Regions from separate parts of the Paenibacillus sp. FSL P2-0322 genome, predicted to be linked through region 2. Evidence: a T-box and tRNA genes for the amino acid it is inferred to sense, from the RefSeq annotation. Region 2 holds a T-box; the other holds one or more tRNA genes.

Region 1 (3,378 bases), 2.6 Mb from region 2:
GTCACCACTGAGGCAACAAGAATCCGCTATAGCAAAAAGCGGGTGATGGGAATCGAACCCACGCTACCAGCTTGGAAGGCTGGAGTTCTACCATTGAACTACACCCGCAAATCAGTATCGGGATGACACGATTTGAACATGCGACCCCCTGGTCCCAAACCAGGTGCTCTACCAAGCTGAGCTACATCCCGACATTATACTTTTTTTAAGAAATGGCGCGCCCTGAGAGATTCGAACTCCCGGCCTTTTGATTCGTAGTCAAACGCTCTATCCAGCTGAGCTAAGGGCGCATATTTAAATCCATAATGAGCAGTCAAGGCGCCACCCAGATTTGAACTGGGGATGAAGCTTTTGCAGAGCTTTGCCTTACCACTTGGCTATGGCGCCGTATGGATAATGGAGCGGACGACGGGAATCGAACCCGCGACCCTCGCCTTGGCAAGGCGATGCTCTACCGCTGAGCCACGTCCGCAAAATATGGTGCGGTCGAGAGGACTCGAACCTCCACGGGGGTTAGCCCACACGGACCTGAACCGTGCGCGTCTGCCAATTCCGCCACGACCGCAAAATAATTATAAATGGTGAGCCATGAAGGACTCGAACCTTCGACACCCTGATTAAAAGTCAGGTGCTCTACCAACTGAGCTAATGGCTCTTAATGGCTGGGGATATAGGATTTGAACCTATGCATGACGGAGTCAAAGTCCGTTGCCTTACCGCTTGGCTAATCCCCAATAAATTAAGAATAAAGGGCGGCCGATGGGGCTTGAACCCACGAATGCCGGAGTCACAGTCCGGTGCGTTAACCACTTCGCCACGACCGCCATATGATTATGAAAAGACTGGTGGAGGATGATGGATTCGAACCACCGAACCCGTAAGGGAGCAGATTTACAGTCTGATGCGTTTGGCCACTTCGCTAATCCTCCAAAATGGTGCCGGCGAGAGGACTTGAACCCCCAACCTACTGATTACAAGTCAGTTGCTCTACCAGTTGAGCTACACCGGCACATTACTCATTTCCCACTTGAAAGGTGGCTCGGGACGGAATCGAACCGCCGACACGAGGATTTTCAGTCCTCTGCTCTACCGACTGAGCTACCGAGCCATATTTTGTTTTATTACTACACCATATAATCCGCACTATATATGTCAACTATATATGAGATTAAAATGGCGGAACTGACGGGATTCGAACCCGCGATCTCCTGCGTGACAGGCAGGCATGTTAGGCCTCTACACCACAGTTCCAGAGGCATTTCCAATAGGAAATTAATTGCGGGGGCAGGATTTGAACCTACGACCTTCGGGTTATGAGCCCGACGAGCTACCGAACTGCTCCACCCCGCGACATTAAAAGGGATTTATCAAATTTTCTTATGGTGGAGGCTGAGGGGATCGAACCCCCGACCCTCTGCTTGTAAGGCAGATGCTCTCCCAGCTGAGCTAAGCCTCCATATTATGACCCGTAGGGGATTCGAACCCCTGTTACCTCCGTGAAAGGGAGGTGTCTTAACCCCTTGACCAACGGGCCTTACAAAATAAGTTCTGATTCCAATAAATTTATGGCGGAGAGAGAGGGATTCGAACCCTCGCACCACTTTCGCAGTCTAACCCCTTAGCAGAGGGTCCCCTTATAGCCACTTGGGTATCTCTCCGAGTAGCGGCAGAGGGGATCGAACCCCCGACCTCACGGGTATGAACCGTACGCTCTAGCCAGCTGAGCTACGCCGCCACCTTATATATAAAAGTCAGAAATATTCAAAACATGGCTCCCCGAACAGGACTCGAACCTGTGACAACTCGATTAACAGTCGAGTGCTCTACCAACTGAGCTATCAGGGAATATTGGTGGAGCCAAGCGGGATCGAACCGCTGACCTCCTGCGTGCAAGGCAGGCGCTCTCCCAGCTGAGCTATGGCCCCAATCTTTTTGTTATTCTAGAAGTGGTGGGCCTTAGTGGACTCGAACCACCGACCTCACCCTTATCAGGGGTGCGCTCTAACCAGCTGAGCTAAAGGCCCTAACATGTAAAACTTCATCATCCTTTAAAGGATATCGCTTGGCGACGTCCTACTCTCCCAGGACCCTGCGGTCCAAGTACCATCGGCGCTGGAGGGCTTAACGGTCGTGTTCGGGATGGGTACGTGTGGAACCCCTCCGCTATCGCCACCAAACATGAATTTGCTGTGCAAATTCTACCGTACGGTTATTCGGTTCATCACTTATCGTGTGAATGAATAGCCATGCGCTTATCATATGTCACTTGTACATACTTTCAAGGTTACACCCTGAAAACTGGATCCGAAACTCATTTGCGTTTTATTTTAGGATAAGCCCTCGACCGATTAGTATTGGTCAGCTCCATGCATTACTGCACTTCCACCCCCAACCTATCTACCTCGTCGTCTTCAAGGGGTCTTACTAATTGGGAAATCTCATCTTGAGGGGGGCTTCACGCTTAGATGCTTTCAGCGCTTATCCCTTCCGTACATAGCTACCCAGCGGTGCTCCTGGCGGAACAACTGGTACACCAGCGGTACGTCCATCCCGGTCCTCTCGTACTAAGGACAGCTCCTCTCAAATTTCCTACGCCCACGACAGATAGGGACCGAACTGTCTCACGACGTTCTGAACCCAGCTCGCGTACCGCTTTAATGGGCGAACAGCCCAACCCTTGGGACCTACTTCAGCCCCAGGATGCGATGAGCCGACATCGAGGTGCCAAACCTCCCCGTCGATGTGGACTCTTGGGGGAGATAAGCCTGTTATCCCCAGGGTAGCTTTTATCCGTTGAGCGATGGCCCTTCCATGCGGTACCACCGGATCACTAAGCCCGACTTTCGTCCCTGCTCGACTTGTAGGTCTCGCAGTCAAGCTCCCTTCTGCCTTTGCACTCTTCGAATGATTTCCAACCATTCTGAGGGAACCTTGGGGCGCCTCCGTTACTCTTTAGGAGGCGACCGCCCCAGTCAAACTGCCCACCTGACACTGTCCTCGCACCGGATCACGGTACCAAGTTAGAACCTAGATACGATCAGGGTGGTATCCCAAGGATGCCTCCCTTCAAGCTGGCGCTCAAAGTTCAACGGCTCCCACCTATCCTGTACAGATCGTACCCAAATTCAATATCAAGCTGCAGTAAAGCTCCATGGGGTCTTTCCGTCTTGTCGCGGGTAACCTGCATCTTCACAGGTATTAAAATTTCACCGGATCTCTCGTTGAGACAGCGCCCAAGTCGTTACGCCATTCGTGCGGGTCAGAATTTACCTGACAAGGAATTTCGCTACCTTAGGACCGTTATAGTTACGGCCGCCGTTTACTGGGGCTTCGGTTCATAGCTTCGCCCGAAGGCTTACCACTCCCCTTAACCTTCCA
Region 2 (3,378 bases):
CTTCAGAGATTGTCGATTTTATGACGATGCATTTGCAGCAGGTACATCGTGTCCATGTATGGACAGAACTGTTGCCTGTAGCGAGTCTGCGAACGAAGGAAGTTGCATTAGAGGCGCTAGATCTGACTGTCGCTTCTTTACGACTGGACGGTATTGCCAGCGATGTATACAAGCTAAGCCGCAGTAAAATATTAACACCGATTCGGGCGGGACGGTGCCGGGTAAATTGGAAGGTGGAGGAGAATCCATCCACTCCACTTAAAGCTGGGGACGTTATTTCCATGCAGGGTTTTGGGCGTTTCAAAGTGCTTGAAACAGACGGGATGACAAAAAAGGGAAGATTCCGTGTCAAAATTGGTAAGTTTGTATAGCTGTAGGCAGGAATCACGAGCTTTCTGTCGAAAGAATTAAGCTATAGCGAAGAACTGGAACGATTTTGCTCTGTACAGTATTCACAAAACGGGGTATGATGACCGATAGATGATAGTGAGCGTCGTGACGCGGAAAATGTATTTTTTGTCAATCTTATAGGAGGTGGACGGCATGCCATTAACGCCATTGGATATACATAACAAGGAATTTGCCCGCCGGCTTCGCGGTTATGATGAGGATCAGGTTAATGAATTTTTGGATCAGGTGATCAAAGATTACGAGGGCGTTATTCGTGAAAATAAAGAACTGAGCACCGAGTTGTTGAACGTACAGGAGAAGCTCGATCATTTCGCGACCATTGAGGATACGCTGAGTAAGACGATTATCGTGGCGCAGGAAGCGGCTGATGAAGTTCGTAACAACGCCAAGAAAGAATCCCAACTGATCGTGAAGGAAGCGGAAAAAAATGCGGACCGTATTGTGAACGAAGCATTATCTAAATCCCGCAAGATCGCGTTGGAGGTTGAAGAACTGAAGAAGCAGGCATCGATTTACCGAGCACGGTTTCGTACACTGGTGGAAGCACAGCTTGACTTGTTAAGCCAAGACGGCTGGGAAGCCCTTGAAAACCGGGAACGCGAAGTACTGGAGCGCGAGCGTGAGATGAAAGAAATTTACTAATTTCATTTCTGACAAGCTTTTATTAGGCTTTGTTAGGGTTGACTTTTATCTTTAAACAGGCTATAACTGTAAATACTATACTGAATTCAATGATTATCCGTCCGTCGGCTGATGGTTGTTATTCAAGGCAACGATGTTGCTGATTTAATATTCGATGAATTTAACATGTTTAATTCGTTGATGGGAACGAGTACGTCATGATTTGTCCCTCAGAGAGTTGGCCTTCCGGTGCAAGCCAACGTTCAGAACATGACCGAAGATCCTCCCGGAGAAGTGAGCTGAAGCGCTTAAGATTTTTTATGGCGTGTGTAAGCAATCACCGTTTGCCATGCGTTATAATGGCGCCCTGCTGTAGTTGAGTGGGGCTCAGAGAGCCGTGATGAGACTGTATTTTAGAATGGTCTGTTTTTACGGAATCAGGGTGGTAACGCGAGCACAGTCTCGTCCCTTTACAGGGATGGGGCTTTTTTTGTTGCTTTTTTTAGGAAATGCTAGGGAAATCAATGATGAGCAGAGAGGGAGTATGACAGTATGAACAGAGTGGATGTTAAAGAAAAAGCACGGTCCCGTGACCTGCGCATCCTGAGCAAATGGAAACAAGAGGACACATTCCGTAAATCCATAACAAATCGTGAAGGAAAGCCCAATTTTGTGTTTTATGAGGGCCCGCCAACAGCTAACGGTAAACCGCATATCGGTCACGTGCTGGGCCGTGTAATTAAGGATTTTGTAGGTCGCTATCAGACAATGAAGGGATACCGCGTCGTACGTAAGGCAGGCTGGGACACGCATGGCTTGCCGGTAGAATTGGGTGTACAAAAGCAACTGGGAATCTCCCACAAACCTGAAATTGAAGAATATGGCGTTGAAAAGTTTATTAAAAAATGTAAGGCAAGCGTGTTTGAGTACGAGCAACAATGGCGTGATCTAACCGAAGCGATCGGATACTGGACTGACCTCGATAACCCGTACATTACATTGGATAATAACTATATCGAGAGCGTATGGAACATTTTGGCGACAATTCATGAAAAAGATCTGCTGTATCGTGGTCATCGTGTGAGTCCGTATTGCCCGGATTGTCAGACGACGCTAAGTTCTCATGAAGTAGCGCAGGGCTACAAAGATGTGAAGGATCTGAGTGCCACTGCCAAATTCAAGTTGCATAGCAGTGGTGAATATGTACTGGCTTGGACCACAACACCTTGGACCTTGCCGAGTCACGTGGCGCTCGCCGTCAACCCTGAACTGGAATATGCACGTGTGAAGCAGGAAGACGGTGTATACATCGTTGCTAAAAATCTGGTTGAGGACGTAATTAAAGGCGATCATGAAGTGATTGGCACACTATCCGGTTCAGAACTGGTTGGCCAAACGTATACCCCGCCATTTACGTATTTTCAGGTTGAGAAGGGTAATCAGATTCTGGGTGCGAAGTTCGTAACAGACTCCAGTGGTACAGGTATCGTTCATATGGCTCCAGCGCATGGTGAGGATGATTACCGGGTATGTCGTGAAAATGGTGTTGAATTCATCAACGTAGTGGATCTCCAAGGTAACTATGTAGAGGAAATCACTGATTTTGCAGGCCGTTTTGTAAAAGACTGTGATGTAGATATTGTTAAAATGCTGTCCGAAAAAGGCTTGCTGTACAGCAAGGAAAAATACGAGCATAGCTATCCGTTCTGCTGGCGCTGCGATACTCCATTATTGTACTATGCTATGGACAGCTGGTTTATCAAAACAACTGCGATCAAGGATCAACTGATTGCCAACAACAGCGAAGTCGAATGGTACCCGGGGCATATACGTGAAGGACGTTTTGGCAAGTTTTTGGAGGAACTGGTGGATTGGAACATCAGTCGCGATCGCTATTGGGGTACACCGCTAAACATCTGGGTTTGTGAAGAAACTGGAGAACAGTTCGCTCCACATAGTATTGCTGAATTGAGGGAACGTGCGATTGGCGTTGTACCAGCGGACATCGAGCTGCACAAACCATATGTAGATGATATTAAGGTTCGTAGCCAATGCGGTAAATACGAGATGACTCGTACACCGGAAGTAATCGACGTATGGTTCGATAGTGGCTCTATGCCGTTTGCACAGCATCATTATCCTTTTGAAAATAATGAAACGTTCGAGCAGCAATTTCCGGCAGATATGATCTGCGAAGGGATTGACCAGACTCGTGGCTGGTTCTATAGCTTGCTTGCGGTTTCGACTATGCTGACTGGCAAAGCTCCTTATAAAGCTGTCATGGCGACAGGCCATGTACTGGATGAGCAGGGGCAGAAAATGTCTAAATCCAAGGGTAATGTTATT

The links. A T-box is a leader RNA that pairs with one kind of tRNA and senses whether it is charged. The one in region 2 lies ahead of ileS (isoleucine--tRNA ligase), so its partner is inferred to be a tRNA-Ile.
Region 1: it has a tRNA-Ile gene. The T-box ahead of ileS (isoleucine--tRNA ligase) is inferred to sense a tRNA for this amino acid. The anticodon was not compared.

What each region holds. Positions count from the first base shown of each region.
Region 1 is NZ_CP150243.1:436,104-439,481, reverse strand. Features, by position in the region: tRNA gene MKY24_RS01995 (tRNA-Gly) at 38-108, opposite strand; tRNA gene MKY24_RS01990 (tRNA-Pro) at 118-191, opposite strand; tRNA gene MKY24_RS01985 (tRNA-Arg) at 214-290, opposite strand; tRNA gene MKY24_RS01980 (tRNA-Cys) at 317-387, opposite strand; tRNA gene MKY24_RS01975 (tRNA-Gly) at 398-472, opposite strand; tRNA gene MKY24_RS01970 (tRNA-Leu) at 479-565, opposite strand; tRNA gene MKY24_RS01965 (tRNA-Lys) at 580-655, opposite strand; tRNA gene MKY24_RS01960 (tRNA-Gln) at 660-734, opposite strand; tRNA gene MKY24_RS01955 (tRNA-His) at 752-824, opposite strand; tRNA gene MKY24_RS01950 (tRNA-Tyr) at 844-929, opposite strand; tRNA gene MKY24_RS01945 (tRNA-Thr) at 934-1,009, opposite strand; tRNA gene MKY24_RS01940 (tRNA-Phe) at 1,036-1,108, opposite strand; tRNA gene MKY24_RS01935 (tRNA-Asp) at 1,175-1,251, opposite strand; tRNA gene MKY24_RS01930 (tRNA-Met) at 1,277-1,350, opposite strand; tRNA gene MKY24_RS01925 (tRNA-Val) at 1,381-1,456, opposite strand; tRNA gene MKY24_RS01920 (tRNA-Glu) at 1,463-1,534, opposite strand; tRNA gene MKY24_RS01915 (tRNA-Ser) at 1,567-1,658, opposite strand; tRNA gene MKY24_RS01910 (tRNA-Met) at 1,662-1,735, opposite strand; tRNA gene MKY24_RS01905 (tRNA-Asn) at 1,770-1,845, opposite strand; tRNA gene MKY24_RS01900 (tRNA-Ala) at 1,850-1,925, opposite strand; tRNA gene MKY24_RS01895 (tRNA-Ile) at 1,948-2,024, opposite strand; rRNA gene rrf (5S ribosomal RNA) at 2,061-2,177, opposite strand; rRNA gene MKY24_RS01885 (23S ribosomal RNA) at 2,329-3,378, opposite strand, start outside.
Region 2 is NZ_CP150243.1:3,976,876-3,980,253, reverse strand. Features, by position in the region: gene MKY24_RS17480 (YlmH/Sll1252 family protein) at 1-371, shown strand, start outside; gene MKY24_RS17475 (DivIVA domain-containing protein) at 544-1,053, shown strand; T-box leader at 1,222-1,505, shown strand; gene ileS (isoleucine--tRNA ligase) at 1,585-3,378, shown strand, end outside.